3 regions of the Streptacidiphilus rugosus AM-16 genome follow, and region 2 is predicted to be linked to each of the others. Evidence: riboswitches for the same ligand, from Rfam matches in the RefSeq annotation. Region 2 holds a riboswitch; each other region holds the start of a gene.

The links. Region 2 has a riboswitch for S-adenosylmethionine ahead of BS83_RS15940 (IclR family transcriptional regulator). Riboswitches for the same ligand answer to the same signal wherever they lie in the genome.
Region 1: it holds a riboswitch for S-adenosylmethionine, as region 2 does, so the genes downstream of both, BS83_RS18420 (aminotransferase class V-fold PLP-dependent enzyme) here and BS83_RS15940 (IclR family transcriptional regulator) in region 2, are expected to answer to the same signal.
Region 3: it holds a riboswitch for S-adenosylmethionine, as region 2 does, so the genes downstream of both, thrC (threonine synthase) here and BS83_RS15940 (IclR family transcriptional regulator) in region 2, are expected to answer to the same signal.

The regions. Positions count from the first base shown of each region.
Region 1 is NZ_JQMJ01000004.1:2,045,082-2,052,340, reverse strand. It holds gene qcrA (cytochrome bc1 complex Rieske iron-sulfur subunit) at 1-437, opposite strand, end outside; gene qcrC (cytochrome bc1 complex diheme cytochrome c subunit) at 434-1,237, opposite strand; gene ctaE (aa3-type cytochrome oxidase subunit III) at 1,307-1,927, opposite strand; gene BS83_RS18430 (response regulator transcription factor) at 2,220-2,636, shown strand; gene trpD (anthranilate phosphoribosyltransferase) at 2,764-3,837, shown strand; SAM riboswitch class IV at 4,066-4,199, shown strand; gene BS83_RS18420 (aminotransferase class V-fold PLP-dependent enzyme) at 4,333-5,700, shown strand; gene BS83_RS18415 (Lrp/AsnC family transcriptional regulator) at 5,714-5,995, opposite strand; gene BS83_RS18410 (rhomboid family intramembrane serine protease) at 6,053-6,856, opposite strand; gene BS83_RS18405 (hypothetical protein) at 6,984-7,250, shown strand.
Region 2 is NZ_JQMJ01000004.1:1,494,687-1,501,945, forward strand. It holds gene BS83_RS15935 (NHL repeat-containing protein) at 1-1,625, opposite strand, end outside; gene BS83_RS15940 (IclR family transcriptional regulator) at 1,976-2,710, opposite strand; SAM riboswitch class I at 2,840-2,982, opposite strand; gene BS83_RS15945 (phosphocholine-specific phospholipase C) at 3,166-5,226, shown strand; gene BS83_RS15950 (ATP-binding protein) at 5,511-7,259, shown strand, end outside.
Region 3 is NZ_JQMJ01000004.1:6,940,093-6,947,351, forward strand. It holds gene BS83_RS46060 (DUF4031 domain-containing protein) at 1-263, opposite strand, end outside; gene BS83_RS46065 (hypothetical protein) at 260-616, opposite strand; gene groL (chaperonin GroEL) at 975-2,597, opposite strand; gene BS83_RS40275 (cold-shock protein) at 2,946-3,149, opposite strand; gene BS83_RS40280 (MoaD/ThiS family protein) at 3,525-3,803, opposite strand; gene thrC (threonine synthase) at 3,800-5,101, opposite strand; SAM riboswitch class I at 5,095-5,244, opposite strand; gene BS83_RS40290 (glucosyl-3-phosphoglycerate synthase) at 5,420-6,397, shown strand; gene BS83_RS40295 (alpha,alpha-trehalose-phosphate synthase (UDP-forming)) at 6,435-7,259, shown strand, end outside.

The sequences.
Region 1 (7,259 bases), 550 kb from region 2:
ACCTGCTCGCGAACCTCGGGCGTGGCCTCGATCGGGTGCCGCTCGGAGATGTGCTCCTCGTCCGACATCAGCGTGCGGGCCCAGTGGACCGCGCCGGCGCCGATGGCGAACAGCGAGATGCCGAGCGAGACGCCGAGCGCGAAGTTCAGCGGCGAGACGTTGCCGACGGGCCAGATGTAGACGTGGTGCGTCGGACCCGGCTTGAAAATGACATAGCTGGCGATGAAGGCGACGGTCGCCACCATGGACAGCAGGAACCACATCGCGACCTGACGCTCGGCACGCCGGGCGGCCTTCTCGTCGATGTCGGTACGGCGGTGCTCGTGGGGCGGCAGACCGGGGTCGGCGAAGTATCCGTCCTTGCCGGCGATGGCTCCGCCGCCGTGGCCGTGGGCCTCCGGCAGGTGTTCTTCAGACATGTTGTCCTGGCTCGTCATGACTTCTTGGCCTTGGGGGTGCGGGCGGCGATCCAGATCGCGATACCGATCAGGGCGCCCAGCGCGAAGATCCAACCGAACAGACCCTCGGAGACGGGACCGATGCCGCCCAGCGACATCCCGCCGTAGCTCGGGTTGGTGTTCGAGTTCGTCGTGTGGGTGACGTACGCGACGATGTCCCGCTTCTGCTGCTCCGGCATGGTGGAGTTAGGGAATTGGGGCATGCTCTGCGGCCCGGTGAGCATGGCTTCGTAGATGTGCTTGGGGCTGACGCCGGCCAGGCTCGGGGCGTACTTCCCCTCGCTCAGCGCGCCGCCGGCGCCACCGAAGTTGTGGCACATGGCGCAGTTGGTGCGGAAGAGCTCGCCGCCCTTGGCGACGTCGCCGCCGTTGTACTGGTCGGCCGAGGGGACCGCCGGGCCCGCGCCCAGGGTGCCCACGAAGGCCGCCAGCTGGTCGATCTGGCCCTGGCTGTAGATGACCTTCTTCTTCGGCACCTGCGCGCCGGGCTGCTGCGCCGGCATGCGGCCGGTGCCGACCTGGAAGTCGACGGCCGCCTGACCGACGCCCACCAGGGTGGGTCCGTCCTTGGTGCCTTCGCCGTTCAGGCCGTGGCAGCTGGCACAGCCGACCTGGTACAGCCGCTTGCCCTCCTCGACCTGGAGGGACTGGCTGGCGTCGGCGGAGGCACTGCTGGTCGGCGCGAGCGCCGCCCACAGCCCCCCGGTGACCGCCAGGGCGAAGATGAGGACGACGAGCGCTGCCAGCGGGTGGCGCCGTCGTGCGGAGAGCTTTTTCACGGATTAACCCCGGTGTGAGGATCTGGAGCGTCTGGAGTCTGGTAGACCGTCAGGACGGTCCGACCCTGCCTACTTGATCAGATAGATGGTCGCGAAGAGGCCGATCCAGACCACGTCGACGAAGTGCCAGTAGTAGGACACGACGATCGCCGCGGTCGCCTGCTCGTGGGTGAACCTCTTGGCCGCGTACGTGCGACCGAGCACCAGCAGGAAGGCGATCAGACCACCCGTCACGTGCATCCCGTGGAAGCCGGTGGTGAGGTAGAACACCGAGCCGTAGGCGGAGGAGGACAGCGAGAGGCCGTCCTTCTTGACCAGCTCCGTGTACTCGTAGATCTGACCGCCGATGAACATCGAGCCCATGATGAAGGTCACGATGAACCAGGACCGGAGCTTCTTCACGTCGCCGCGCTCGGCGGCGAAGACACCCATCTGGCAGGTGAACGAGGAGAGCACCAGGATCGTGGTGTTCACGGAGGAGAAGGGAACGTTCAGGGCTTCGTTCTGCGAGTGCCAGAAGGCGGTACCCGTCACCGAACGAAGCGTGAAGTACATCGCGAAGAGGGCCGCGAAGAACATCAGCTCGGAACTCAGCCAGACGATGGTTCCGACACTGGTGAGGTTCGGCCGGTTGACCGAACCGTGCGCGTGCCCGGTTTCTACTGCAGTTGCTGTCGCCACGACCGACATTATGTCGGTCCCTTATTCCGCACTAACGCCGGGGGGTCTTCCTCGGTGTGTCCGAGGGGTGACGTACCCTCCGACCTCCTCGATCTTCCTTCATTCCGGCCGTCCGAGCCGCTTTCGGCGGCGTGTCGCGCTTGCGCGTCGGGGCCCGCGGAGTCCGGAAGTCCCCCGAAGTAGTGAAGCAGGTGCCGCTGACCGGAGTGGGCTGTCGTGGCGCGCGGGACGCGAGTAGCATCCGGACCGAGCACCCCGCAGTGGTCCCGATCACACTCAGCCCTCAGGGGGAGTACGAGCGATGGCACTGAACGTCCTTGTCTACAGCGACGACCGCAACACCCGCGAGCAGGTCCGCCTCGCCCTCGGCAAGCGGCCCGACGCGGAGCTGCCGGAGATCGCCTACCTCGAGTGCGCGACGGCCCCCGCGGTCGTCCGGGCGATGGACGCGCACGCCAAGGGCGCGAAGCGGATCGACCTGCTGGTGCTGGACGGCGAGGCGGTGCCGTTGGGCGGCATGGGCCTGTGCCGGCAGCTGAAGGAGGAGATCTACCAGTGCCCCTCGGTGCTGGTGCTGATCGGCCGCCCGCAGGACGCCTGGCTGGCCACCTGGAGCCACGCCGACGCCGCCGTCCCCGCGCCGGTCGACCCGGTGGCCCTCGCCGAGACGGCCTGCGCCCTGCTGCGGGCCGGCGGCGCGAAGGCCCTGGCGGGCTGAGCGAGCGGGCCGGTCGGGCTGAGAACCCCCGTCTCGGCGCGTGAGATCTTGCGTCTTGAGAGGTGTGCGCCTCGATAGGCTGGGCCGGTCCTCAGCGAACCGACCCGGCCTTCGAAAGGCGACAGCCATGGTGCACCCCGATCCTGCGTACGGCGGCGACGACCCCGCGCGGGTGCGCACCTGGCCCGACATCCTGATCCCGCTGCTCGCGGGCGAGGATCTCGCCGCGGCGGACACCGCGTGGGCGATGGACCAGATCTTCAGCGGCGAGGCGACGCCGGCGCAGGTGGCCGGGTTCATGGTCGCGATGCGGGCCAAGGGCGAGACGGTCGAGGAGATCACCGGTCTGGTCGAGGCGATGTACGCGCACGCCACGCTGATCGAGGTCCCCGGCCCGGCCGTCGACATCGTCGGCACCGGCGGCGACCGCGCCAAGACGGTGAACATCTCGACCATGTCGGCGATCGTCGCGGCGGGCGCGGGCGCGCGGGTGGCCAAGCACGGCAACCGCGCGGCGTCGAGCGCCAGCGGCGCCACGGACGTGCTGGAGAAGCTCGGCGTCAACCTGGGCCTGACCCCGCAGCGGGTCGCCGAGGTCGGCGCGCGGACGGGCATCACCTACTGCCCGGCCCCGGTCTTCCACCCCTCCATGCGGCATGCCGCGACGGCCCGCGGTGATCTGCGCATCCCCACCTTCTTCAACCTGCTGGGCCCGCTGACCAACCCGGCCCGCGTCGGCGCGAACGCGGTCGGCTGCTTCGACCGCCGCATGGCCGGCCTGATCGCCGGCGTGCTGGCCAGGCGGGGCAACTCCGCGCTGGTGTTCCGGGGTGACGACGGCCTCGACGAGTTGACGATCACGGGCACGTCGACGGTGTGGCGGGTGCGCGGCGGCGCGGTGGAGGAGTTCTCCTTCGACCCCCGCGAGGTGGGGATCGCCCTCGCCCCGATCGAGTCCCTCCGGGGCGCGGACGCGGCGTTCAACGCGGAGGTCGCCCGCCGGATCCTCAAGGGCGAACAGGGTCCGATCCGCGACGCGGTCGTCCTCAACAGCGCGTCGGCGCTGGTCGCGCTGGACCAGACGGACGCCCCGTTCATCGAGCAGCTGCGCGACGCGATGCTGCGCACCGCCGAGTCCCTCGACTCCGGCGCGGCGGAGCGCAAGCTCGCCGAGTGGGCCCGCGAGACCGCGAACGGCTAGTCGCACTCCCCTAGGGGGCGCGAGCGTCTGCAGGCGGACGACCATGCACTTCCAGGGGCGCGGGGAAGTGCGCGAACAACCACTGACGAGCGGATGGCCCTGCGCGTTGAGGACCATCCGCACAGGGTGGTTTCTCGCGCCGTTCCCCGCGCCCCTGGGGTAGTGCAACTTCTCAGATGCTGAAACGCCCGTCGCTCACCTGGTGGGCCTCTGGCATACTCCTGACCAGGTCACGAGTGACAGCACGCGGCGTCAGCCGCTGAAGCCCCGGCTCGCTGTCCGGCAACCCTCCGACCGTGGTGGGGTGCCTCCGGGTGACGACCAGGCCTGCGGCGAAAATCGCCGTCGGGCAAGCGCGGATCTCCGAGGGGTGTACCCATGTCGAAGCGAATGCGGTAGAGGCCGAAGCGCCTCCTCTTCTCCGTCACTGCCCCGCAGCAGGGGCTTCTTTGCCATACCCACGCGCACCGTGCGCGCTTCCCCGGAGGTACCGCCATGTCTGTCGTCGCCCGTAATGTCGAGGTTTGTCAGCCCCTGTCCGTCCTCGGCCGGGACGTCGAGGTGCCGCTGGTCTCCGGTGAGAAGGTCACCTACGCCGCGCTCGACTATGCCGCCAGCGCGCCCGCGCTCCAGCGGGTGTGGGACGACGTCGCCGCCTACGCGCCCTACTACGGCAGCGTCCACCGCGGGGCCGGGTACCTGTCGCAGCTGTCGACCGACCTGTTCGAGCAGAGCCGCGCCGCGGTCGCCGACTTCCTGGACCTGCGCGAGGGCGACCAGGTCGTCTTCACCCGGGCCACCACCGACTCGCTCAATCTGCTCGCCTCGGCGCTGCCCGCGGGGACCCGGGTCTTCGCCTTCGAGACCGAGCACCACGCGTCCCTGCTGCCCTGGCCCGGCCGTGGCCTCGAGGTCACCTACCTGCGCGCGCCGCGCTCGCCCGAGCAGGCCGTCGCCGCACTGGACGCCGCGCTCGCCGCCGCAGGGGAGGGGCCCAAGCTCTTCTGCGTCACCGGGGCCTCGAACGTGACCGGCGAGATCTGGCCGGTCGCCGAGCTCGCCGAGGTCTCGCACCGGCACGGCGCGCGGATCGTGCTCGACGCCGCGCAGCTGGCGCCGCACCACGCGGTGTCCGTGCGCGAGCTGGACGTGGACTGGGTGGCGTTCTCCGGTCACAAGCTCTACGCGCCGTTCGGCGCGGGCGTGCTGGCCGGGCGCGCCGACTGGCTGGACGCGGCCGACCCCTACCTCGCGGGCGGCGGCGCCAGCCGGACCGTGGCGCGGGAGGCGGACGGCTCCGTCGCCGTCGACTGGCACCAGGGGCCGGCCCGGCACGAGGCCGGCTCGCCGAACGTGATCGGCGCCTACGCCGTCGCCTCCGCCTGCCGGGCTCTGACGGAGGCGGGCTTCGAGGCGCTGCAGGCGCGCGAGCAGCAGCTGGTCGAGCGGCTGCGCGAGGGGCTGGCGGGGATCCCGCAGGTGCGGGTGCTGACGCTGTTCGGCGAGGACCACCCGCGCGTCGGCGTGCTCTCCTTCGTCGTGCAGGGCTGGAACAGCTCGCACTTCTCCGCCGCACTGTCGGCCGAGTACGGCATCGGTGTGCGCGACGGCCTGTTCTGCGCGCACCCGCTGGTCCGCACCCTGCTGGGCGGCGAGGAGGCGGCGCCGTCCGAGTGCGGCGCGCCGGAGGCGTCGCTGCCGGGGGAGCGCAGCCTGAACGCGATCCGGGTCAGCTTCGGCGCGGGGACGCCGGACGAGCACGTCGACCGCTTCCTGGCCGCGGTGCGTGAGCTGGTCAGCGAGGGCGCGCAGTGGTCCTACCGGACCGAGGGCGGCCGCTGCGTCCCTGACACCCGCCGCTGACCGGAGCGGCTCGTCAGTCGTCCAGGCCGATGGCGAACGCGGCGTCGAGGTCGTGGCTGGAGTAGGTGCGGAAGGCCACGTGGGTCTCGGTGTGGGCGACGCCGGGCACCTTGTTCAGCTGGCCGGGGATCACCTCGGCCAGCTCCTCGTGGGCGCGGACCCGCACCATCGCGATGAGGTCCCAGCCGCCGGTGACCGAGTAGACCTCGGTGACGTTGGCGAGCGCGGCGATGCTCTCGGCGATCTCCGGGATCTGGTCGACGCTGGCCTTGACGAGCACGATGGCGGTGATCACGCGGAGTCTCCTGTCGGCGGGGGCGGGCCCTGCTCATGCTAGGGCCTGTCCGACCGTCTAGCGCCGTCGCAGGCGGGAGAGGGCGGCGGTGAGGCCGAGGCCGCCGGGGCGGCGGGCGCGGTAGCGGAAGAGCAGCCAGGTGAAGGCGAGGCCGCCGGTGAAGCCGATCAGGTGGGCCGCGTAGGCGACGCCGGGCACGGCGGGGTCGGTGGCCCGGACCGAGAGCCACTGCACCGCGACCCAGAACCCGAGCACCAGCCAGGCGGGGAAGCGCAGCGGCAGGAAGAGCAGCAGGGGGATCAGGCTGGTGATCCTGGCCCGCGGATACAGGCAGAGATACGCGCCGAGGATGCCGGCGATCGCCCCCGACGCCCCCACCAGCGTCTGCGTCGCGCCGGGGCTGCCCGCCTCGACGAGCGCGTAGCCGTAGGTCGCCAGGTATCCGAGGGCGATGTAGAGGAGCAGGTAGGCCAGCGGGCCGACGCGCTCCTCCACCATCGCGCCGAAGACGTAGAGGAAGAGCATGTTGCCGGCCAGGTGCACCCAGCCGCCGTGGACGAACATCGCGGTCAGCACCGACAGCGCCGGGATCTTGGGCAGCCCGTTGTCCGCCGGGCAGCGGGGCGGCAGGTGCAGCGGGCGGGCCGCGTTGTGCAGCAGCTCCGCGGGGATGACGCCCCAGCGGTGGTAGTAGGCGGTCTGGGCGCAGGCGCGGGCGGCGCCGGAGCCGTAGAAAGGGTCCAGGCCGGAGACCGGGCCGACCAGGAAGACGACCACGCACAGCACGATCAGCGCGTAGGTCGCCACCGGCAGGTACGGCACGGGGCGGGGAACGCTTTCCGGAATTGCCAGGCTCACCATGGGCAAAGCATTCCTTGTCGGGACGAATCTGACACCCGACCGCTGGGGCGTGTGGGGGACGGTCTCCGCGCGCATCCCCGAGGCCATAGGGTTTCTCAGGTACAGAGACCGACGAGAGGATCTCGCCATGGCCGTTCCGCTTCCCACCGAGGCGACCAGGTGGCGCTGCACGCTCTGCGGCAACCTGACCCGTTTCGACGTCACCCGCTCCTCGCGGGTCGTCGAGTTCGTCCACCTGGACCTGGCCGGAGAGCCGAACGTCGAGGAGCGCGAGGTCCTGACCGAGACCGTCGAGTCGGTCCGCTGCCGCTGGTGCAACGCCGTGGACCAGATCGAGCTGGTGGACCGTCCGGGCGCGGCGGCCGAGGCGGCGGAGCAGGCCAAGCGGGCCTGAGGCCTCTGG
Region 2 (7,259 bases):
ACCAGCTCGTGGCCGCCGGGATTGGTCTGCACCGGGACGGTGCGCCAGTTGTTGGCCAGCCACACGTTGCCGGACGGGTCGATCTGCAGGCCGGTGTTCCTGACCAGGCCGTCGCTGGTGTAGCCGGTGGCGGCCGGGGAGATCGGCTGCCCGGTCCGGTAGCCGGGCGGGCAGGCGCCGACCCGGACGCCGCAGAGCTCGGCGAGTCGGTGGCCGCCGAAGTTCGCGACCCAGACGTGGTCGTCCCCGTCGATCGCGACGCCCCACGGGAGCACCAGCCCTCCGTTGGTGAAGGGGGCGGGCAGGGCCGTGCCGTCGGGGCGGATCATCACCATCCCGGGACGCGCTCCGGCCGGCGGGGCGGCGTTCAGCGCCGCCGCGAAGTCCGCCGTGGTGCCGCCCTCGCAGGGCACCGGCAGGACCTGGTCGTCCGCGACCCAGAGGTCGCCCTCCTGATCGGCGGCGATGCCCAGGGGCCGGTGCAGGCCGGGCGGGGTGACGGTGCGCAGCGGTCGGCCGTCGGGGGCCAGTTCGACCACGTTGTCGCTGCCGTTGCCGGTGACCCAGGCCCGTCCCTTCGGGTCGACGGCGATGTCGAAGGGCTTGACCAGCCCGGTGCCGCCGAGGGCGAGGTTGCGGGCCGAGGCGGCGTGCCCGTCGGGAACGCGGGTGACGCTGCGGTTGCCGCAGTTCGCGATCCAGATGTTCCCCGAGCGGTCGGCGACGGTGCCCTGCGGCTGGCTGATCCCGCCGAACCGCCATCCGGTCGCCGGGGACAGTGCCCTTCCGTCCGGGGCGAACTCGGACACGGAGTGGTAGTGCGGGCTCGGGTCGACGGTGCAGCCACGGCCCTGGAAGCCGAAGTTGGAGACCCAGGCGTGTCCGCTCCGGTCCACCGCGATGCCGAATCCGGCCCCGTAGAGGCCGCCGCCGCGGTAGGGCGCGCCCGGCAGGTCGCCCCCGGTCGGGGTGAGCGCGAGCACGGTACGGCCGCCGCAGACAGGGGTGAGGGGGTCGAGCACGAAGGGGTAGTTGTTGCTGACCCAGGCGTTCCCCGCGGCGTCGAAGGCGATGTTGCCCGGCCCGTTGATCTCGTGGCCGTTCCCGGCGTAGCGCAGGGCCAGCGTCCAGGCGTCGGGGGCCGCGTCGAGTGCGGGCCGGTAGACGGGCGCGGTGCGGGCCAGGGCGAAGAGCGCGGCGACCCGGTTCCACGGTGCGCGGGCGATGTCGGCGGCGGCCTGGAAGCTGTCGCCCGGCTTCGGCTGTCCGGGCGGCCGGGCGAGCCGCAGCAGTGCGTCGCAACCGCGGCCGCGGGCGCAGGACGCGAGCAGGTCGGCGAGGGTGTCGAAGGCGGCCAGGGTCGAGGTCTGCCGCCCGTTGGGCGGGGCGGCCAGCAGCGGCGCGATCCCGCCGGTGCGGACGTCGGCCAGGTTGTGGGAGATCGCGGCGGCGTTCGGCAGTCCTGGGCTGCTTCCGGCGACCTCGCCGCCGCGGGTGAACTGCGCGAAGGCGTACGCGGCCGCGACGGTGGTGCGCTCGTTCACCACGACGTCGGTGCCGGCCGGACCGCCGAGCGCGGCGGCGAGGCGCAGCCCCGGCCGCCCGTCGGCGGTCAGGTACAGCACCGCGGCCGGGTCGCGGGGCTGACGGTAGACCAGGTGGAAGCGGCCTTGCGGTCCGCTGCAGGCGTGCGCCAGCTCCTTCGGGCGCTCCCCGGAGCGCGTGCCCGCCTCGAGGAGCGTGACCCGCGTGTCCCGCAGCGGCGTCGCACCGCTGCGGACGGCGCCGTCCTGGGAGACCTCCGCACCGGCGGGGACGGCACCGGCGGGGTGCCACCGCCCGCGGCGCCCGCTCCCGCCCCCAGGCAGGCGAGCAGGGTGGCGACCAGCAGGGTCCGACGACGTCGACGCATGAGGGTACTGTCACCCGGGCCCCGCCCGTCCGGCCGGGGGCACGCGCGCGGCACGTCACCGAATCAGCCGGTTGCCCCACCAGGCGGCAGGCAGGCCAGGGCCTTGCTGAGCCGGGCGGCCGCCTCGACCACGGGCTGCGCGAAGTGCGCGCCGGGGTGCCGGGTGAGCCGCTCGATCGGCCCGGAGACGGTGACGGCGGCCACGACCCGGTTGGCCGGGCCGCGGACCGGTGCGGAGACGGAGGCGACCTGGGGCTCGCGTTCGCCGACCGACTGGGCCCAGCCGCGCCGCCGCACCCCGCTCAGCGCGGTGGCGGTGAACCGTGCGCCGCGCAGACCGCGGTGGAGACGCTCGGGTTCCTCCCAGGCGAGCAGGATCTGGGCCGCGGAGCCGACCTGCATGGGCAGGGTGACCCCGACCGGGACGGTGTCGCGGAGACCGGACAGCCGTTCCGCTGCGGCGACGCAGATGCGGGCCTCGCCCTGCCGCCGGTAGAGCTGGGCGCTCTCGCCGGTGACGTCGCGCAGCCGGGTCAGCACCCCACCGGCGGCGGCCAGCAGGCCGTCCTCACCGGCGGCTGCCGACAGCTCGCCGAGCCGCGGGCCGAGCACGAACCGGCCCTCGAGGTCCCTGGCGACCAGGCGGTGGCGTTCGAGCGCGACGGCCAGACGGTGGGCGGTGGGCCGCGCCAGGCCGGTCGCCGCGACCAGTCCGGCCAGGCTGTTCGGGCCCGACTCCAGGGCGCCGAGGATCAGGCTGAGCTTGTCGAGCACGCCGACGCCGCTCGTGTTCTCCATGGGTGGGGTACTCCAGTCTCAAATCCGGTGAGCGGCAGATCTGTTGCCTGCGCCGGCCCGAGAACGGGTACGCGGGTGCACCGGGCGGGGAAGCGCCCGGGCGAAGGACAGCACTGGAAGCACCGTGTCTCCTCATCTTTCCCGCGCCACGTTGGCGACAGGCCGGAGTTGGCACTGATCCCTGACGTCCCCGCGCGCGGTTCGCGCGCGGGATCGACCGGGGAGTTGCCGGGGCTTCGTAGGGCCGGTCCCTCCACCCCTCTGGATGATTCGGGAGGAACCCTACAAGATGCCACCGGCCGCTCACCAAACGACCCCTGCGCGCATCGCTCCGTCACGACACGTTCGCCGTCCCGAGGTCCGCCGACCACCGGCGCGACATCGCGAAGTTGTCCAGACAAGTTGTCCTGGTCCGCAACCCGAAAGCCCCCGCCCCCGACGTGTGAGGCCCGCCCATGACCGAGCTCAGCCGCCGCCGTTTCCTCCAGCTGTCCGGCGCCACCGTGGCCTTCTCCGCGCTCTCGCAGAGCATCGCGCGGGCCGCCGCCATCGCCCCGCAGGGCACCACCGGCAGCATCCAGGACGTGCAGCACATCGTCGTGCTGATGCAGGAGAACCGCTCCTTCGACCACTACTTCGGCTCGATGAAGGGCGTCCGCGGCTTCGGCGACCCCCGGCCGGTCACGCTGCCCAGCGGCAAGTCGGTGTGGCACCAGACCAACAGCAGCAACAAGGAGACCCTGCCGTTCCGGCCGCAGGTCGACAACCTCGGCCTGCAGTTCGTCCAGGACCTCAACCACGACTGGGCCGGCACCCACCAGGCCTTCGACAACGGCAAGTACGACAAGTGGATCCCCGCCAAGACGGCCACCAGCATGGCCTACCTGACCCGCCAGGACATCCCCTTCCACTACGCGCTCGCCGACGCCTTCACCCTGTGCGACGCCTACCACTGCTCGCTGATGACCTCGACCGACCCCAACCGCTACTACATGTGGACCGGCTACACCGGCAACGACGGGACCGGCGGCGGCCCGGTCCTCGGCAACCAGGAGGCCGGGTACAGCTGGACCACCTACCCCGAGCGGCTGGAGTCCGCGGGCGTCAGCTGGAAGATCTACCAGGACATCGGCGACGGCCTGGACGCCGCCGGCTCCTGGGGCTGGATCAGCGACGCCTACCGCGGCAACTACGGCGACAACTCGCTGCTCTACTTCGACAACTACCGCAACGCCCAGCCGGGCAGCGCGCTCTACGAGAAGGCCCGCACCGGCACGAACGCCGCCGCGGGCGACGGTCTGTTCGACCGGCTGGGGGCCGACGTCGCGGCGGGCACGCTGCCGCAGGTCTCCTGGATCGTCGCCCCCGAGGCCTACACCGAGCACCCCAACTGGCCCGCCAACTACGGCGCCTGGTACATCTCGCAGGTGCTGGACGCGCTCACCTCGAACCCCGCGGTCTGGGCCAACACGGCACTGTTCATCACCTACGACGAGAACGACGGCTTCTTCGACCACGTCGTCCCGCCGTTCCCGCCCTCCGGCGCCGCGCAGGGCCTGTCCACCGTCTCCACCACCGCCGACTGGTTCGCCGGCAACAGCAGCTACGCCGCGGGCCCCTACGGGCTCGGACCCCGCGTCCCGATGCTGGTCGTCTCCCCCTGGAGCACCGGCGGCTACACCTGCTCGGAGACCTTCGACCACACCTCGATCATCCGCTTCATCGAGCAGCGCTTCGGCGTGGCCGAGCCGCACATCTCCCCCTGGCGGCGCGCCGTCTGCGGCGACCTCACCTCCGCCTTCGACTTCACCGCCGCCAACCCCGCCCCGGCGACGCTGCCCTCCACCACCGGCTACCTGCCGCCGGACCACAACCGTCACGCCGACTACGTGCCCACGCCGCCGGCCACCGGCACGATGCCGGTCCAGGAGACGGGCGCCAAGCCCACCCGGCCGCTGCGCTACGCGCCCTTCGTCGACGGCGCGGCGAACACCTCGGCGGCCACCTTCGCGCTCACCTTCAGCGGCGGCGCGAACGCGGGCGCACAGTTCCTGGTCACCGCGGCGAACCGGACCGACGGCCCGTGGAGCTACACCGCAGAGGCGGGCAAGAGCATCGGCGACACCTGGAACACCAAGTACTCCAAGGGCGTCACCGACCTGACCGTCCACGGCCCCAACGGGTTCCTGCGCCGCTTCCGCAACCCCGGCAGGACGGCCGGACCCGAGGTCACCGCGCGCCACAACGCCGCCACCGGCAACCTCGACCTGACGTTCACCAACGCGGGCACGGCGAGCGCGGTCCTCACCGTGACCAACGCCTACGCCGGTTCCCCGGTGACCGTCACCGTGGCCAAGGGCGCGACGGTGACCCGGTCGCTGGACCTCGGCGGCTGCCGCAACTGGTACGACGTCACCGTCACCCAGTCCGGGCAGGCGGACTTCGTCCGCCGCCTGGCCGGTCACGTCGAGACCGGCGCACCCGGCCTCTCCGACCCCGGCCTGATCACCGCCTGACGCGGCGCCGCGGCCCCGGAGCCACCACGCTCCGGGGCCGCGGCGTGCCGCCGGTCCGCGCGCGGCGCATCCCCATGTTCGCCGCGATCGCATGCCGTCCGTGTACTGTCAGATCGGGAGGACGTTGGCCGGACACTCCCCGGACGCTTCGCCGCCGGGGCTGGCCCTGCACGGAACAGCACGACCAGACTGCCCGGGGCGGCCGGACGAGTCTCGTTTCCCGTACGAGTCCGTACACCGCCTGCACCACAGTCCAGCAGGAACACGACTTCATGGGGGGCGTCGTGGGTGAGCAGCACGGAACGGTTCCGGATCCGGACCGAGCCGCGGATCTGGCCGAGTTCATCGGCGCGTTGGGGGAACTGCGTGTGTCGGCGGGGATGCCGTCCTACCGGGCGCTGGCCAAAAGGGTCGGGCCACGGATGCGGCCGCCGCGGGTGATGTCGCCCAACACGCTCGTGGACGCGTTCAGGCCCGAGCGGCGGCGTCTCGACCTGGATCTGGTGGTCGCGATCGTCGGGGCCCTCGGCGAGGACGAAGCCGCGGTCGACCGCTGGCGGGAGAGCTGCCTCCGGGTGCACCGCGACGCCAGGACGCAGGCCCCGGCGGGAGCCGAGCGGAGGAGGCGCGCCGTGGACGGGGCGCCGGCCGAACTGTCGGCGGATCTCACCGACTTCACCGGACGCGTGAGCGAGGCGGAAGAACTGGTCGCCGCCCTCGGGACGCCCCCGTCCGGGCCGGCCGCCCCGGTGGTCCTCTCGGCGATCAGCGGCGCGGGCGGGATGGGCAAGACCACGCTTGCCGTTCATGTCGCCCATCGGGTGCTCCGGGGGTTTCCCGACGGACAGCTCCAGGCCGACTTCCACGGCACCGAAGCCGTGCCGACGGCTCCCCACGACGTCCTCGCCCGCTTCCTCCGGTCGCTCGGCGTCGCACCGGCTCGCATCCCCGTCGATCCCGACGAGCGCGCGGCCCTGTACCGCAGCCTGCTCGCCCAGCGGCGGGTGCTGATCCTCCTGGACAACGTCAGGGACGCGGCGCAGGTGCGCCCGCTGCTTCCCGGCGCGGGACCGAGCCGGGTCCTGGTGACCAGCCGAAGCGCCCTCCCCGGCCTGGACGGCGCGCTCCGGATCACTCTCGGCGCCCTCGGCCCTGACGAGTCGTCGGAGCTGTTCACGAACATCGTCGGCCACCCTGTCGTCTCCGCGGAACCGGACGCCGTGCAGTCCCTGCTGGAGATCTGCGCGGGCCTGCCGCTGGCCGTCAGGATCGCCGCGAGCCGACTGGCGACCGGGCTCCACCCCAGCGTAGGCGAGCTGGCCCGACGCCTGGCCGACGAGCGGTCACGGCTGGACGAGCTCACGGTCGAGGACCGGGCGATCCGGACGACCTTCTCGGTCAGCTACCGGGGACTGCCCGAGGACCAGGCCCGGGCGTTCCGGCTGCTGACGGTCAGCGACTGCCCGTCGTTCACGGTCCCGGCTGCGGCCGCGCTGCTCGCCCTGCCCGCGGACGTCACGCGGCGGCTCCTGGACGCGCTGGTCGACATCCATCTCCTGCAGTCCTCGACGCCGGGACGGTACGTGTTCCACGACCTTCTCCGGCTCTTCGCGGCCGAGTGCGCCCAGAGAGACGAGACTCCGGCCGCACGGGACGCGGCCATGCACCGGCAGCTGCGCTGGCACCTGCACACCAGCGCGGCGGCGTCCCGGCGCATGAACCCGTCGCGCCGTCATGTCATCGTGGAGGAGCCGGGTCCTGGGTGGCGCCCACTGGACTTCGACGACTTCGACGCGGCACTGGCCTGGTTCGAGGCGGAGCGCACGAACCTGGGCTTCGCGGTCGCGCAGGCGGCACGGACCGGTTGTTACGAGATCGCCTGGAAACTGCCGATCACCATGTGGGACCTGTTCCACAAGCGGCTGTGGCAGCAGGACGGTATCCGGTGCTACGAGAGCGCACTGGCCGGCGCGGAAGCGCTGCAGGACCGCGCGGCCGAAGCCTGGGTGCTCGTCAGCCTCTCCAGCGCCTAC
Region 3 (7,259 bases), 5.4 Mb from region 2:
CGCCCCCGGAGGGCTTTCCTGCGGCGGAGACCCGCCCCCGTGAGCCGTGCGACGATCTCCCTGCTGCGGACCGGCGTCGCACCCAACTCGACCGCCGCCGCGTACAGCCGTTCCGGCACGTCGTAGTGGTCGCCGTCGAAACCTCGTTCGGGCACACCCAGGCGGCGCGCGAAGGCGTGCAGCTCGTCGAAGGACGCGTCCGAGACCAGGTGCGACCAGAGGCGGCCGTGGCCGGGCCAGCTCGGGGGGTCGATGAGGATCACGGGGTCAGCTCGCCGACCGCCGAGACCACGACGCCCTCCTTGCCGCAGACCCAGTGCGGGTCCGGGCCGAGCTCGGGCTCGACGCTCAGCGCGTGCGGGTCGCCGTCGGCCGCGCACACCGTGCAGAGGGGCCAGCGGCCCCAGCCCTCCAACAGGCCGTCCTGCACGTCCTGGGCGACCAGACCCAGGACGTAGTCCACCCCGTCCGGCCACTGCTCCACCCACCAGCGCCGCTGCGCGATCGCGTCCTCCAGCAGCGAGACGACCGCGGCGTCCGCGACGTCCCGCGCGGTCAGATCCCGCACCAGCGCGCTCCGCGCGCCGTGCAGGGCCGTCTCCAGTGCGTTCTCCATAGCGTCCAGTCTCCCGCATGCCCCCAGGGGCGCGAGGCTCTCCTGACATGCGCCTCGGGCGCGGGAGCGCGACAGGTGACGACGGAGGGCTGTTGACACTGTCCAGGGGCGCGGGGCTGAGCCGACATGCGCCTCCGGCGCGTGGGCGCGACAAGCCACCCACGCAGGTGGAGCCCCGAAGGTTCAGGCCCATCCGCATGTCAGTGGTTTTTTGCGCAGTCCCCGCGCGCCTTGGGCACTGCCTGGTTTCTCGCCTGCGCGCCGCTCCCCTGACGGTGCCGCCAAAGGCCGAAGGACGGCCCACCCGGCAGGGTGGGCCGTCCTTCGAACGTCAGGCAGGCTTTCCGATCCGTCAGGATCAGAAGTCCATGTCGCCGCCCGGCATGCCGCCACCGGCCGGGGCGCCGGCCTTCTCGGGCTTGTCGGCGATGACGGCCTCGGTGGTGAGGAAGAGCGCGGCGATCGACGCCGCGTTCTGCAGCGCGGAGCGCGTCACCTTGGCCGGGTCGATGATGCCCGCGGCGATGAGGTCGACGTACTCGTTGGACGCGGCGTTCAGGCCGTGACCGGCGGGCAGGTTGCGGACCTTCTCCACCACGACGCCGCCCTCGAGGCCGGCGTTGGTCGCGATCTGCTTGATCGGGGCCTCGAGCGCCACGCGGACGATGTTGGCGCCAGTGGCCTCGTCGCCCTCCAGCTCCAGCTTCTCGAACGCGACACCGGCCTGCAGCAGCGCCACGCCACCACCGGCGACGATGCCCTCCTCGACGGCCGCCTTCGCGTTGCGAACGGCGTCCTCGATGCGGTGCTTGCGCTCCTTGAGCTCGACCTCGGTGGCCGCGCCCGCCTTGATGACGGCGACGCCACCGGCCAGCTTGGCCAGGCGCTCCTGCAGCTTCTCGCGGTCGTAGTCCGAGTCGCTGTTCTCGATCTCGGCACGGATCTGCGCCACGCGGCCCGCGACCTGGTCGCTCTCGCCGGCGCCGTCCACGATGGTGGTCTCGTCCTTGGTGACGACGACCTTGCGGGCGCGGCCGAGCAGCTCCAGACCGGCGTTCTCCAGCTTGAGACCGACCTCCTCGGAGATGACCTGGCCGCCGGTGAGGATGGCGATGTCGCCCAGCATGGCCTTGCGACGGTCACCGAAGCCCGGGGCCTTGACGGCGACGGACTTGAAGGTGCCACGGATCTTGTTGACCACCAGGGTGGAGAGCGCCTCGCCCTCGACGTCCTCGGCGATGATCAGCAGCGGCTTGCCGGACTGCATGACCTTCTCCAGCAGCGGCAGCAGGTCCTTGATGCCGCCGATCTTGGAGTTGGCGATCAGGATGTAGGGGTCCTCGAACGAGGTCTCCATGCGCTCCAGGTCGGTGGCGAAGTACGCCGAGATGAAGCCCTTGTCGAAGCGCATACCCTCGGTGAGCTCCAGCTCCAGACCGAAGGTCTGGGACTCCTCGACGGTGATGACGCCTTCCTTGCCGACCTTGTCCATGGCCTCGGCGATGAGCTCGCCGATCTGGGTGTCAGCGGCGGAGATGGAGGCGGTGGAGGCGATCTGCTCCTTGGTCTCCACGTCCTTGGCCTGCTCGAGCAGCTGGGCGGAGACGGCCTCGACGGCCTTCTCGATGCCGCGCTTCAGAGCCATCGGGTTGGCGCCGGCGGCGACGTTGCGCAGACCCTCGCGGACGAGCGCCTGGGCCAGCACGGTGGCGGTGGTGGTGCCGTCACCCGCGACGTCGTCGGTCTTCTTGGCGACCTCCTTGACGAGCTCGGCGCCGATCTTCTCGTACGGGTCCTCGAGCTCGATCTCCTTGGCGATGGAGACACCGTCGTTGGTGATCGTGGGGGCGCCCCACTTCTTCTCCAGGACGACGTTGCGGCCCTTGGGGCCCAGCGTGACCTTGACGGCGTCGGCGAGCTGGTTCATACCGCGCTCGAGGCCACGACGGGCCTCTTCGTCGAACGCAATGATCTTGGCCATGGAAGCGGTCCTCCTGGACAGACTGGCTGCTTCGGACCGCGCTGGCGCCCGCGACGGACGGCACCGGCCTTCGGCGGTTCCTTCCCGCCGCGCCCAGAGCCTCACCGACTCGGCCCGTTGTCACTCTCTACCTCAGAGTGCTAACGCCAATGATTAGCACTCGACCCCCCTGAGTGCAAGCGACTCAGCATGCGACTCAGTACGCAGCCCGACGGCAGAACGGCCCCCACCCGTGCGGGTGGGGGCCGTTCAGGAAGACCTGCGTGGATGCATCGTTTCGCCGGGATGAGCTGGAACGAGCTCTGCGGGTCCTGATTCAGTCAGCGGTCGCCGGCTGCCGTGGGTGCGTTACGCGGTCACGCGGACCATGTCCGCCTGCGGGCCCTTCTGGCCCTGCGAGATCTCGAACTCAACCCGCTGGCCCTCTTCGAGCGACCGGTACCCGTCCATCTGGATCGCGCTGTAGTGGACGAACACGTCCGCACCACCGTCGACCGCGATGAAGCCGTACCCCTTCTCCGCGTTGAACCATTTGACGGTGCCCTGAGCCATTCCAAACTCCCCTATTGTGCTGGCCCTTTCACGGTCCGCACACCGCGAACCGGACCGGGCGGAACGCTGCGGGCTGCAGACGCCAAGCCCCGATCGACGCTGAATGTATCCACTCCGCTGCCCTGAGCAACAGAGCACAAGCCGGGGAATTCTCAGGAGAAGTTAAGAGACATTCGCAGCATCAACCCGCAAAGGGGAGCAATTCGGGCCGGACATATCGGACGGGTCCGACATATTGCCGCTCGAAAAAGAATGGATCGACCGCCTCGACGGACGGGACAGGAGCACTCTACTCCTCTTAAACATCAGGAAATGACGAAGTCGGTGCACCCCTGCCAGGGGTGCACCGACTTCGTGCGCCTGTCGGCGAAGCTGTCAGCAGCCGCCGGCGACCGCCGGGATGATCGACACGCCGGCGCCTTCCGGCGTGGCCGTCTCCAGGCCGTCGGCGAAGCGCACGTCGTCCTCGTTCACGTAGACGTTCACGAAGCGGCGCAGCTTGCCGTTGTCGTCCAGCAGCCGGGCGGCGATGCCCGCGTGGTTGGCCTCCAGGTCCTTGATCACCTCGGCCAGCGTGGCGCCCTCGGCCTTCACCTCGGCGCTGCCGCCGGTGTAGGTGCGCAGGATGGTGGGGATGCGGACGTTGACGCTCATGCGAGGCCTGCCTCTCGGAACGAGTCAAGGGTGGGGCGGATGACGGCGGTCGGGCGGGCGGCGTCCGCCACGGCCTCCAGGGTCTTCAGGCCGTCGCCGGTGTTGAGCACGACGGTCTCGGCGGCCGGGTCGAGCACACCGCTCTCGATCAGCTTGCGCAGCACGCCGACGGTCACGCCACCCGCAGTCTCGGCGAAGATGCCCTCGGTGCGCGCCAGCAGGCCGATCGCGTCGACGACCTGCTCGTCGTCGACGTCCTCGACGGCGCCGCCGGTGCGGCGGACGATGTCGAGCACGTAGATGCCGTCGGCCGGGTTTCCGATGGCCAGCGACTTGGCGATGGTGTCCGGCTTCTGCGGGCGGACCACGTCGTGGCCGGCCTTGAAGGCGGCGGAGACGGGCGAGCAGCCCTCTGCCTGGGCTCCGAAGATCTTGTAGGGCTTCTCTTCCACCAGACCGAGGGCGATGAGCTCCTTGAGGCCCTTGTCGATCTTCGTCAGCTGCGAGCCGGACGCGATCGGGATCACCAGCTGGTCCGGGATCCGCCAGCCGAGCTGCTCGCAGATCTCGTAGGCCAGCGTCTTGGAGCCCTCGCCGTAGTAGGGGCGCAGGTTGACGTTGACGAAGCCCCAGCCCTCGCCGGCCGGGTCGCCGATCAGCTCGGAGCAGAAGCGGTTCACGTCGTCGTAGTTGCCGTCGATGCCGACGACGTCGCCGCCGTAGATCGCGGCCATGACGACCTTGCCGGCCTCCAGGTCGTGCGGGATGAAGACGCAGGCGCGCAGCCCGGTGCGGGCCGCGGCGGCGGTGACCGCGCCGGCCAGGTTGCCGGTGGAGGAGCAGGAGAGCGTGGTGAAGCCGAAGGTGCGGGCGGCCTCGACGGCGATGGCCACGACCCGGTCCTTGAAGGAGTGGGTCGGGTTGCCGGAGTCGTCCTTGACGTAGAGGGAGCCGGTGACGCCGAGCTCGCGGGCCAGGTTGTTCGCCTTGACCAGCTTGGTCAGGCCCGGGTTGAGGCTGGGGCGCTCGGCGACGTCGGGCGAGACGGGCAGCAGCGGGGCGTAGCGCCAGATGTTGGCGGGGCCGTTCTCGATCTGCTTGCGCAGGCCCTCCGGGTCGCCGGCCGGGAGCTCGTAGGCGACCTCGAGCGGCCCGAAGCACTCGGTGCAGGCGAAGTCGGGGGCGAGGGGGGTGCGTGCTCCGCACTCGCGACAGGACAGGGCCACAGCGGGGCCGAAGGCGTCGGGGGCGACGGTGTGGCTGACAGGAGCCATGATGGCGAGAACCTCTCTCCTCATCTTCCCCGGGGCGCGTTTCGCCACGGGCCGGAATTGGCACCTTCCCGACCTGGGCCACGCGGCGTGTGTACGCTGCGGGGCGACCTGGCAGGGGGGTTGCCGGGACTTCGACGGGCCGTTCCCTCAGTCCCTCTGGATGAGCGCTATGGCGTCGCGCGTTCGCGCGCGGCGCATTTGTTCGAGCCGGACCCCAATGTGCGAGCGGTCCGCCTCGTCCTCAAGACTGTAACCGAAGGCCCACCGACCGCTCATTGCCGTCCGAGACGCGAGACGACGGACGCCGACCGGGCAGGATCACCACGAGAGATGGGGAGACCCGTGCTGGACCAGGTCGAGGACTGGCTGCGCCGCCGCTCGTGGAGCGCGGCCGACCGGCCCCTGCCCGAGTTGCTGGACGCGAAGCGACGCAGCGGGGCGACGGTCAGCGTGGTGCTGCCCGCGCTGGACGAGGAGGAGACCGTCGGCGAGATCGTCGCCGCCATCCGCCGCGACCTGATGGAAGCCCTGCCCCTGGTGGACGAGCTGCTCGTGGTCGACTCCGGCTCGGTGGACCGCACCGCGGCCGAGGCCACCGCGGCGGGCGCCAGGGTGGTCCACCGCGACGAGATCCTGCCGCGGCTGCCCGTCGAGCCGGGCAAGGGCGAGGTGCTCTGGCGCTCGCTGCTGGTGACGACGGGCGACATCGTCTGCTTCGTCGACTCGGACCTGCGCGCCTTCGACTCGACCTTCGTCTCGGGGATCGTCGGCCCGCTGCTGACCGATCCCGGCGTCTCCTTCGTCAAGGCCATGTACGACCGGCCCTTCGACACCGAGGCCGGCTCCATCCCGGCAGGCGGCGGCCGGGTCACCGAGCTGGTGGCCCGCCCACTGCTCAACCTGCACTGGCCGCTGCTGGCCGGCTTCGTCCAGCCGCTCGGCGGCGAGTACGCGGCACGGCGCTCGCTGCTGGAGAGGCTCCCCTTCCCGACCGGCTACGGCGTCGAGCTCGGCCTGCTGGTCGACGCGCTGGGGCTGGTCGGCCTGGACGCGCTGGCCCAGGTCGACGTCGGCGTCCGGCACCACCGCCACCAGGACGCGCCCGCGCTCGGCCGGATGGCGGCGACGATCTACCGGACCGCCCTGGACCGTCTCAAGACGCCGGACGAGCTGGTCACCCCGGAGCTGGTGCAGTTCCACCGCACCGCGGCCGGCTTCACCCCGAGCACCACCGAGGTCGCCCTGGTGGAGCGCCCGCCGGTGGCGACCGTGCCGGAGTACCGCCGTCGGCGGCCGCAGGGGGCCCACCCGGCGGAGTGAGGTTTGCCCGTACCCGTCCGAGGCAAGGTTGACTGACATGGCCCGAACCACGACCGCCACAGCCGCCACGACCGCGCCGATCGTGCTGGCGTCCAACCGAGGCCCGGTCTCCTTCACGATCGAGGACGACGGCACGCTGACTCCGCGCCGCGGCGGGGGCGGTCTGGTCTCCGGCCTGTCGGCGATCGGCACCGAGCAGGAGAGCATCTGGGTCTGCGCGGCCCTGTCCGACGGCGACCGCGCGGCGGCCCGGCAGGGCCTGACCGACCCGGACGTGCACATGCTGGACATCGATCCCGGCACCTTCACCCGGGCCTACAACGGCATCGCGAACTCGACCCTCTGGTTCGTCCACCACCTCCTGTACGACACGCCGACCAAGCCCGTCTTCGGCGCGAACTTCCGCCGCGAGTGGGCCTCGTACGAGGCGTACAACCGCGCCTTCGCGGACGCGCTGGCCACCTGCGCGGCGCCGGGTGCGGCGGTTCTCGTCCAGGACTACCACCTGTCGCTGACACCGAGCCTGCTCCGCGAACTCCGCCCCGACCTGCGGATCGGCCACTTCTCGCACACTCCGTGGGCGCCGCCGGACTACTACCGGCTGCTGCCGGACGACGTGGCGGCGCAGGTACTGAGCGGGATCCTCGGCGCCGACCGGGCCGGCTTCCTCACCGAGCGCTGGGCGCGGACCTTCGCCCAGTGCTGCGAGGCCGTGCTCGGAGCGACCGTCAGCGACTCACTGGCCGTCACCCACGAGGGCCGGACGACGCAGCTGGGCGTGCACCCGCTCGGCGCGGACGCGGACTTCCTGCGCGAACGCAGCCACAGGCCCGACGTGGACGCCAGGCTCGCCGGGCTGCGC